DNA from 3 places in the Bacillus sp. SIMBA_154 genome. Region 3 is predicted to be linked to each of the others. Evidence: riboswitches for the same ligand, from Rfam matches in the RefSeq annotation. Region 3 holds a riboswitch; each other region holds the start of a gene.
The links. Region 3 has a riboswitch for S-adenosylmethionine ahead of R0K30_RS15870 (methionine ABC transporter ATP-binding protein). Riboswitches for the same ligand answer to the same signal wherever they lie in the genome.
Positions count from the first base shown of each region.

Region 1 (3,209 bases), on a different contig from region 3:
TATTTATGACAAAAATAAAAAAAGTGAGCAAATGCTCACTTTTTCTCGTAGGTCCAGCCTTCTTCTTGATAGACTAGATCATTTTTCATCAGATGACCTAATGCGCGTTTAAAGGCCGCCTTGCTCATTTGAAATCGTTCACGAATATCTTCTGGATCACTTTTATCCCAGTAAGGCATGGCGCCATTTCTCGTTCTCATATAGGTTAAAATTTCTTCTGCATCAACAGATAACGCGTCCTGCTTTCTAGGAAGCAAAGAAACGTTCACGGTTCCATCCTCTTTCACCGCAATGACGCGGCCTGTCACTTCCGATCCTAATCTTGGTTCTTCCTTTCGTTCTGTGCGGTGGATAAATCCCCTCACCCCTGTATCTGTCAGCATAAAAGAGCCTGTCGCAATTAAGCGATAAATTGTCCCAGTGATTTCTTTGTTCATTAAGGTTTCTGGCGCCTCAGTGAACAATTCACTGATCACATCCTCAGTGGCTGTCTTTGCGAACATTCTACCGTAGCTTGTGACTTTCAGCATACAGTAGAGTTTGTCTCCTTTTTTCGGCCATGCTTCCTCAAAAGGCGGGAGGTGTTCTGTTGCAACAAGTGCATCCTTTGATAGCCCGACATCGACAAATGCGCCCATGTCTTCTACAACGTCTACGACTTCTACCCAGCCATATGTATGTGCATTAATTGTAGGTATTTTCATCGTAGCTGCTAGTCTTTCTTCATGATCTACATATAAGTAGACCTCTACTTCATCCCTGTCATCAATATCCTCTGTCATCTCACTGCGGTGCAAGAGGACAGAATCTTCACCATCTGTCAAAAAGTAGCCGTACTCCATCTCGTTCTCTATTTGCAAGGTCAATTGCTCACCTGGTCTCATGTTCTCTTCCTTCCTATCTGCCCATAAAAGAGCGTTCGTTCATCTTTTGATTCACTTTATTCTACTATACTTCTTTCAACATGAACATCTCTAGTTCTGTTAGCTAAAGTGGACAAACTTCCCTTGATTTATACCGCAAGCGGCTGAACTCTTTGATTTGTCTATATGATAAAGCTTCTTCTTGCCCTGTTTGCATGATAAAATAGACGCAATATCTATACTTGGAGGTCATGTGTTATGGCAAAAGAAAGTTCATTTGATATTGTATCGAAGGTGGAACTGCCAGAGGTGCAAAACGCCATTCAAGCAGCGCTAAAAGAAATTAAAAATCGTTATGATTTTAAAGGAAGTAAAAGTGATATTTCACTTGAAAAAGAAGAGCTCGTTCTCATCTCAGATGATGACTTCAAGCTTGAACAGCTAAAAGATGTGCTTGTGACAAAGCTGATTAAACGAAATGTACCAACTAAAAACATCGACTACGGAAAAACCGAACATGCCCTAGGCGGAACAGTACGCCAGCGTGCCAAGCTGATTAGCGGTATCGATAAAGACAATGCCAAAAAGATCAACGCACTCATTAAGCAATCTGGGATCAAAGTGAAGTCGCAGTTTCAGGATGACCAAGTGCGTGTAACAGGGAAAAATAAAGATGATTTACAAGAGGTCATTTCACTCATGCGCAAAGCAGATTTGCCGATTGACGTCCAATTTATAAATTTTCGATAAATTTTAAATTTTCCATTGATTATTTTCGATTTTTTCGTTACAGTTGATGGAAGTTCAATTCATTGACATGTTCATATCGCTTTCTTATCAAGAGAGGCAGAGGGACTGGCCCTGTGAAGCCTCAGCAACCGGTGTAGTAGAAATGTATTTTCTATGACCAAGGTGCTAAATCCAGCAAGCAACTGCTTGGAAGATAAGGAGAAGAATTACGATACAGCCAAAAAGTCTTCTTCTTATCAGAAGGCTTTTTTTGTTACATAGAAATAAGGAGGAATACAATGGGCCTATTACAAGACTTACAAAATCGCGTATTGATTGCTGACGGAGCAATGGGAACACTTTTATACTCTTACGGCATTGACCGGTGCTTTGAAGAACTAAATTTATCAAAAGAAGATGAAGTGAAAAGAGTGCATGAGGCGTATGTGCAGGCTGGAGCTGACATCATCCAAACGAACACGTACGGTGCGAATTATATTAAACTATCCCGCTACGGCTTAGAGGAAGAAACAAAACGCATCAATACAAAAGCGGTACAAATTGCAAAAGCTGCCGCTGGCTCAGCTTATGTACTCGGAACGATTGGCGGCATTCGAACGTTTAACAAAAATGCCTACTCGATAGACGAGATCAAACGAAGCTTTAGAGAGCAGCTGTACATCCTATTAAATGAACAGCCTGACGGATTATTGCTTGAAACGTATTATGATATGGAAGAGGCGAAGGCCGTTCTCGAAATTGCGCGCAAAGAAACGACTCTCCCGATTGTCATGAACGTATCCATGCACGAGCAAGGTGTTTTGCAGGACGGTACACCGCTGAAGGACGGTTTATCTGAATTATCCTCTCTTGGCGCTGATGTCGTTGGGATCAACTGCAGGCTGGGCCCTTATCATATGATTCAGGCACTCGAAGGCGTTCCGATTTTGGAAAATTCTCATTTATCTGTCTATCCTAACAGCAGTCTCCCGTCTCTTGAAGAAGGCAGACTCGTCTATGATACAGATAATGATTATTTCCGAAAAAGTGCACTAGAGTTTAGAAATCAAGGCGCACGCATTATCGGAGGCTGCTGCGGAACGACGCCTCAGCATATTAACGCAATGGCTGAAGCAGTTAAAGATTTAGCACCGATCACTGAAAAAGAAGTGAAAGTATTAAAAGAAGAAATCATTTCGATCCAAGACCAGCGCACTGAACCTGGTCTTGACGAGCTGGCTGTTAAAAAACGATCGATTATCGTAGAGCTGGACCCGCCAAAGAAGCTGAACTTTGAAAAATTCCTTGTCGCAGCAAATGAATTAAAGAGTGCAGGCATTGATGCCCTGACGTTAGCTGATAATTCTCTTGCGACTCCGCGCATTAGCAATGTGGCTTGCGGTGCATTATTGAAACAGCAGCTTGATATGCGTTCACTTGTCCATATCACGTGTCGTGATCGTAATTTAATTGGGCTACAATCCCATTTGATGGGACTCGACACTCTCGGATTAACCGATATTTTAGCCATTACAGGCGACCCGTCTAAAATTGGTGACTTCCCAGGTGCAACATCTGTTTATGATTTAACCTCCTTTGATTTGATCCGTCTCATCA
Region 1 is NZ_JAWJBV010000009.1:5,225-8,433, forward strand. It holds gene R0K30_RS13150 (CvfB family protein) at 36-884, opposite strand; gene R0K30_RS13155 (YajQ family cyclic di-GMP-binding protein) at 1,122-1,613, shown strand; SAM riboswitch class I at 1,695-1,813, shown strand; gene R0K30_RS13160 (bifunctional homocysteine S-methyltransferase/methylenetetrahydrofolate reductase) at 1,892-3,209, shown strand, end outside.
Region 1: another riboswitch for S-adenosylmethionine. It lies ahead of R0K30_RS13160 (bifunctional homocysteine S-methyltransferase/methylenetetrahydrofolate reductase); the one in region 3 lies ahead of R0K30_RS15870 (methionine ABC transporter ATP-binding protein).

Region 2 (3,209 bases), on a different contig from region 3:
TGCTACGAATGGTGATTATTTAGATGTATAAAAGAAAGAGACAAACCGCTGATGATGCGGTTTGTCTCTTTTTTCGTCAAGGGACTATGAAGTCCACACTTGATCAGCAATCTCAATCACATGACGCAGCTTTTCCCATTGCTGCTCTTCTGTTAACAGATTGCCTTCCTCCGTGGATGCGAATCCGCATTGTGGACTCAAACAAATTTGGTTAATGTCCACATATTGAGCCGCTTCCTCGATTCGTTTTTTAATTTGTTCAACCGGCTCAAGCTCACCGTACTTTGAAGTCACAAGACCAAGTACGATTTGAAGATTTGGGTTCTTCACATATCGAAGAGGCTCAAATCCGCCAGAACGATCGTCGTCAAATTCTAAAAAGAGGCCATCAAGATCTAAACCAGCAAAAATCGTTTCTGCCGCTGCTTCGTAACCACCTTCAGCTGCCCATGTTGATTTAAAATTGCCACGGCAAATGTGCATTGTGATGACTAAATCCTCTGGGCGATCGGCAACGGCTTCATTGATTGTTTTTGCAAACGACTCACGAAGTTCATCTTCCTCGCGGCCAAAGGCTTTGATTTGTTCATGACCTTTTTCAGAAAAGAACACTGCCCATGCCGTATCATCTAGCTGCAAGTAGCGGCAGCCTGCATCATAAAAAGCACGGATGGCTTTCTTATACGCCTGGGCCACATCATGGTGGAAATCATCTAAGCTGTCATACACACCTTCATCAAGCTTTCCACGGAAAAAGAGCATATTCGGACTTGGAATCGTCATTTTTGCCGTATGATCACCAGCGATGCTGTGAAGGAAGCGGTAATCTTCTAGCATTGGGTGCTCTGTAAAATCGATTTTACCCGTTACCTTAATGCCTCGTGCTTTTGTCGTTGTGTTGTGGAATTGAATGCCCTGATCTGCTTCAAATCCTTCGACCCCATCAAGTCCTTCAAGAAAGTCAAAATGCCACCATGCACGTCTGAATTCTCCGTCTGTCACAACCTCTAATCCAATCTCCTTTTGCTTCTCCACAATACGTGTGATTTCTGCATTTTTAATTTGTCGGAGCTGCTCTGCTGTCAGCGTACCGTCTGCTTTTTGCTTACGTGCTTCTTTGATGCGCTCTGAACGGAGTAAACTTCCTACTTGATCTGCGCGAAATGGCGGCTTTGTTGTTTTCTTTCCAATGGTTTGTACTTGTGTCATGCTGAATCCCTTCCTTCTACAGGTTGAATATCAAATAAAAAAGCTCTTCCTTGGATAAGGAAGAGCATCATATACTGTGAGATCTCTGCCTTATCTTCAAACAAGCGTGTGCTTGCTTAAGGAATTAGCACCATTCTGTTCCTAGGAACAGCGGTTGCCGGGTTTCACAGGGCCAGTCCCTCCACCACTCTTAATAAGGTTACCTTTTGATTCAATTTTCTTAATATACACAATTATTCAATCTTTTCGAGAAAAAGTCAATGGTTTTTACAATTTATTTTCCTACATAAACAAATCAGCGACAAGAACACCAGCTAGTCCGACAAGTGAAAGAACAGTGACCATCAATGTCCATGTTTTAAAGGTTTGGGCCATTGACAGGTTAAAGTATTCTTTATAAATCCAGAAACCCGCATCATTCACGTGAGAGAACGTAATACTTCCGGCACCTGTTGCGATCACCATTAATTCCGGGCTGACACCCGTTAATCCAATAAGTGGTGCAGAAATGCCAGCCGCGGTGAGACCGGCGACAGTTGCTGACCCTAATGATACACGCAGGACAGCAGCAATCAGCCAGGTGAGGAGCAGGGGAGAAAGAGTGCTTCCTTGCATGATCCCAGCAATGTATTGATCGACGCCGCTATCGATGAGCACCTGTTTAAAAGCGCCGCCGCCTGCAATAATTAATAGAATCATTGCAATGGAGCCAATAGAATCCGTGATCGACTTCATGACTTCCTGCATGCTTTTGCCCCTGCCAAGTCCAAACGTGTAGATGGCAAGCAGCACTGAGATTAATAGCGCAATCGCCGGTTCACCTAAAAACTCAGCTGTTGGCAAGAATGGAGAGGATGGGAAGAAAATTTCTAAAAATGCTCTGAATGTCATAAGTAATACAGGCAAAACAGCGGTAAAAATGCTAATCCCGAAGCTTGGCATTTCCTCTTCTGTAAATTCCTTTGGATTAAATAAGTTTTTCGGTATATGTGCATGCAATTGATCTTTTTGAAATAGTTTCGTAAACAGTAGTCCTCCTACTAACACAGCAGGAATTGCTAAAATAATTCCAACTAACAACGTTTGTCCCATGTTTGCTTGAAAGACATTGGCAATGGCTGTCGGCCCTGGATGAGGAGGGAGGAAGCCATGTGTTGTGATGAGTGCAGCGACGAGCGGCATGCCAACATACAACACAGGAAGTCTTGCGGCTTGAGCAATGGTAAAGACTAATGGAATTAAGATAATGAATCCGGTTTCATAAAACAGAGCAATTCCAATAACAAATCCAGTCAGCATTGTTGCCCATTGGATTTTCCCAATGCCGAATCGGTCAATGAGCGTCATCGCAATGCGCTGGGCGCCGCCAGAATCAGCCATCAATTTACCGAGCATCGCTCCAAAACCGAGAACCAGTGCTAGATGCCCGAGTGTACTACCGAGTCCTTTTTCGACGGAAGCAATCGCTTCAAGTGGTGACATACCTTCTAAAACAGCAACAATTAAAGAGACAATAATCAACGAAATGAAAGCGTTTAACTTAAAGACAACCATGAGTAAAAGCAATAACAAAACGCCAAGTCCAATAAAAACTAACGACATGGTCTTTCCTCCTTTGTGGTGCATAAGGGAGCGAGAACACTCCCTGCGCTTTATCCTTCAAGTATTTCTACAGCTTCTTTTAACGTATCCTTTGAGCCAACATTTCCCGGGAAAATCACGTAAGAAATGAAGGGGAATTTACTTTCTTCTCCTGTTTGCCAAACGGGAATACCAGGTTTAATTTGACCTGCAACAGTCGCACGTTTGACGCTAAGCCCTCTTGTTCCAATATCACTTGAGGTAATTCCACCTTTGGCAATGAGATATTTAGGGCGAATTGTGAGGCGCTGGACAATGCTTGTCACAGCATCACTAATTTGAACGGAAAGCTTTAATTCCTCCTCTTGACGATTGTCCCCAAGGTCAAGGCGTTCTCTTCTTGTATAAACAGCAACAGA
Region 2 is NZ_JAWJBV010000022.1:15,231-18,439, reverse strand. It holds gene bglH (aryl-phospho-beta-d-glucosidase) at 1-31, shown strand, start outside; gene R0K30_RS19430 (5-methyltetrahydropteroyltriglutamate--homocysteine S-methyltransferase) at 85-1,209, opposite strand; SAM riboswitch class I at 1,297-1,409, opposite strand; gene R0K30_RS19425 (gluconate:H+ symporter) at 1,492-2,811, opposite strand; gene R0K30_RS19420 (four-carbon acid sugar kinase family protein) at 2,862-3,209, opposite strand, start outside.
Region 2: another riboswitch for S-adenosylmethionine. It lies ahead of R0K30_RS19430 (5-methyltetrahydropteroyltriglutamate--homocysteine S-methyltransferase); the one in region 3 lies ahead of R0K30_RS15870 (methionine ABC transporter ATP-binding protein).

Region 3 (3,209 bases):
ATTTGTAATCAAATCACCGATTATTTGAATAATAAAGACGATGATGAGAATAAACACAGTGGCTACTAGTGTGACATCTGTATTACCAGATTGGTATCCTTCCACATAGGCAAGGTCACCAAGTCCACCTGCTCCAATTGCACCTGCGATCGCAGTAGAGCCAATAAGAGCAATGGCTGTCACGGTAATGCCTGAAATAAGGGCTGGCAGTGATTCTGGCAGCAATACTTTGAAAATAATCGTAGACGTTTTAGCTCCCATGGATCGTGCTGCTTCAATGACTCCTTTGTCTACTTCTCGCAGTGCAATTTCGACAAGACGTGCATAGAAAGGAGCTGACCCAATGACAAGCGCAGGCAGCGCTGCATTTGGACCTAAAATAGTGCCCATTATTAATTTTGTAAACCCTAATAAAAGAATGATTAAAATGATAAAAGGAATCGATCTGAAAATGTTGACGACTGCCCCAATAACGGTGTTAATCGGTTTATTTTCCCAAAGACCGCCTTTACTAGTCAGAAAGAGCAATAGTCCAAGGATGATACCAATAATAAAAGCAAATGCTAGTGAAATGAGTGTCATGTACACCGTTTCACCCGTTGCATTCCAAATGACATCTAGATCAACGTTCGGAAACCATTTCTCAAACATGTGTCATCACCTCAATTTCAACCTGTTTGCTTTGGATATAGGCGATGGCTTTTTCAACCTCGGTCTCTTCTCCATTAATATGGATAAAGAGTGTTCCAAACGCGCCTTCCTGCGTTTGAGAAATCTTTCCTTGAAGGATGTTCACATCGACCTCAAAAGATCGAACGATTTCAGTGATCAGCGGCTGCTCGGCAGAATCGCCGATAAAGGACAACCGTACCACCTGACCCTCTTTTACTCGCTCTAAGACGTGTTCGATTGTTTCTTTCGCTTCCTCTGGTTCAGCAAGCTGTTTCACAAATCGCTTCGTCATTTCTTCCTTCGGTTGTCTGAAGACACGTAATACTTCGCCTTCTTCGACAATGCGTCCATTCTCCATCACTGCCACACGATGACAGATTTTGCGAATGACGTGCATTTCGTGTGTGATGAGCACAATTGTCAGCCCTAATCGTTTATTGATATCGGCCAAAAGATCAAGGATGGAATCTGTTGTTTGCGGATCAAGTGCAGATGTAGCTTCGTCACATAGAAGAACCTTTGGATCATTGGCTAATGCTCTCGCAATTCCCACACGCTGCTTTTGTCCACCGCTTAGCTGAGAAGGATAAGCATTTTCTTTCCCTTCTAAACCGACCAATTTAATTAGTTCATTTGCACGGGCTCTCCGTTTTGACGTCGGAACACCTGCAATTTCGAGCGGGAACATAATATTTTGTCTTACCGTTCTTGACCAAAGTAGGTTAAAGTGCTGAAAGATCATGCTGATTTCCTGTCTTGCTTTACGAAGTTTCGCATTCGATACTTCATTGATCCGATTGCCTGCCACTTCAACAATTCCTTCTGTTGGCAGCTCCAGACCGTTTAATAGGCGAATAAGAGAGCTTTTGCCCGCGCCGCTATACCCGATAATTCCGAATATTTCACCTTTATCAATATCCAAGTTGACGTCTTTCACTGCGTCAACATTTCCGCTTTTTGAGTAGTACGTTTTTGATACATTCTGTAAATGGATCACAGTCTGCTCACCTGCTTTCTTGCTGAATCTATAGATTGCCATCACATACGTTCATTTATTCTTCGTGCTGTCATGACTCTAGCCTGCTGCTAAGTCAGTAAAAAAGACCTAACTGCAACGCAAGCAGAAAGGCCTTTTATTTCAAATACGCCTTTCTCTCATCTTTCAAAGCGTTGCGGCTTTGAGTGAATTGGCACCAATTTCAGCTATGCTGACGGTTGCCGGGTTTCATAGGGCACGTCCCTCCACCTCTCTTAATAAGAGAAAATATGTTGTTTTATGTGATGTTCATGTTTTTACTAACGTAGAATATCATGCTACCCGAGATATGTCAACGCTGTAAATCGCTAATTTCCAAGTAAACGACTACGTTATCATTTTCCGAAAAAAACCGTTCGTCAGCCAAAGCACAGCCTCTAGTCTGAGAAGCGCGCGGAATGAGCCTTTGACTTTGACTTGTCCCCTGCTGATAAGCTGCTGCAAGGACATGTCTCCATCTAATAATTGTAGAATTTCTTTCCTCTCACCATAGAAGATGAGATCCGATAACTCAATTGCAGGCAGTTTCTTCACTTCACCACGTTCATCCACAATCAATGTACAAGAGTCAGTTTCCGCCTCAAATGTAATCTTCAAGGATGATGAGGAGAGCAGCGGCTTTAACAATAATCGCTGCCCAGCGTTTCCGTGGGTTTTCACTTTTTCCACATGTATAACCTCCCTGTCATTTGGTTATACATAACATTTCTCTACAAACATCGGCTTGTCCTTTATAAATAGCTCGACAAATTTTCAAATGAATTGCTTGAAATATGACAAAAAACCGCTTTATTTAGCGGTTTCAATCATTTCATGAAGATATGGAACTGAGTGAAAGGCGTAGCCTTTTTGCACAATCTCACCTTTTTTAAACAGTAGAAAGCAAGGTACACTTTCGATTTCAAATGCTTTCGCAAAGCCTGGTGAGTAGTTTAAATTGTTCTCGTAAAATGGAACATCCGGCTGCATGGCATCTACGACTGTCAGCATTTTCTTTGCCAGCTGGCATGTTCCGCAAAACGGTGTATATAAGTACAAAAGAAATAAATCGTCCTCTATCTCCTTCAATTCATGCTCTTCAATCTCTTTCATATACGTCCACCCTCATAAATATTTCGAATGAACATCAATGTTTGCAGCTAATAGGATAGATGCAATGTGGGCTGACGGTGAAGCGGCCACTTCTCGGTACGTTCTGTCGACAAACAGATGAAGTGCTTCAGGGAATTCTTTTCGAAATTGCTTCCGCAGTTTGTCGCCAGCATCGTCACTGTCTGCTAATATGTAAACGTCTTTTCCGAATAAATCGTCCACGAGCTGATCCAGCTTCGATGTACTGATCGTACCATTGGTGCAAATGATGGTAACAGGTTCACTAATGACTTCTTTTAGCTTTTGTTTGTCTGATTTACCTTCTACAATGATGACCTTTTCTATCTCGACGTTCATCACGATCACCCGGCCCTTTTGACGTTGATTCACTTCTTCCTTAGATTACAAT
Region 3 is NZ_JAWJBV010000013.1:59,783-62,991, forward strand. It holds gene R0K30_RS15865 (methionine ABC transporter permease) at 1-651, opposite strand, end outside; gene R0K30_RS15870 (methionine ABC transporter ATP-binding protein) at 644-1,669, opposite strand; SAM riboswitch class I at 1,825-1,933, opposite strand; gene R0K30_RS15875 (SCP2 sterol-binding domain-containing protein) at 2,036-2,377, opposite strand; gene R0K30_RS15880 (thioredoxin family protein) at 2,498-2,800, opposite strand; gene R0K30_RS15885 (toprim domain-containing protein) at 2,813-3,157, opposite strand.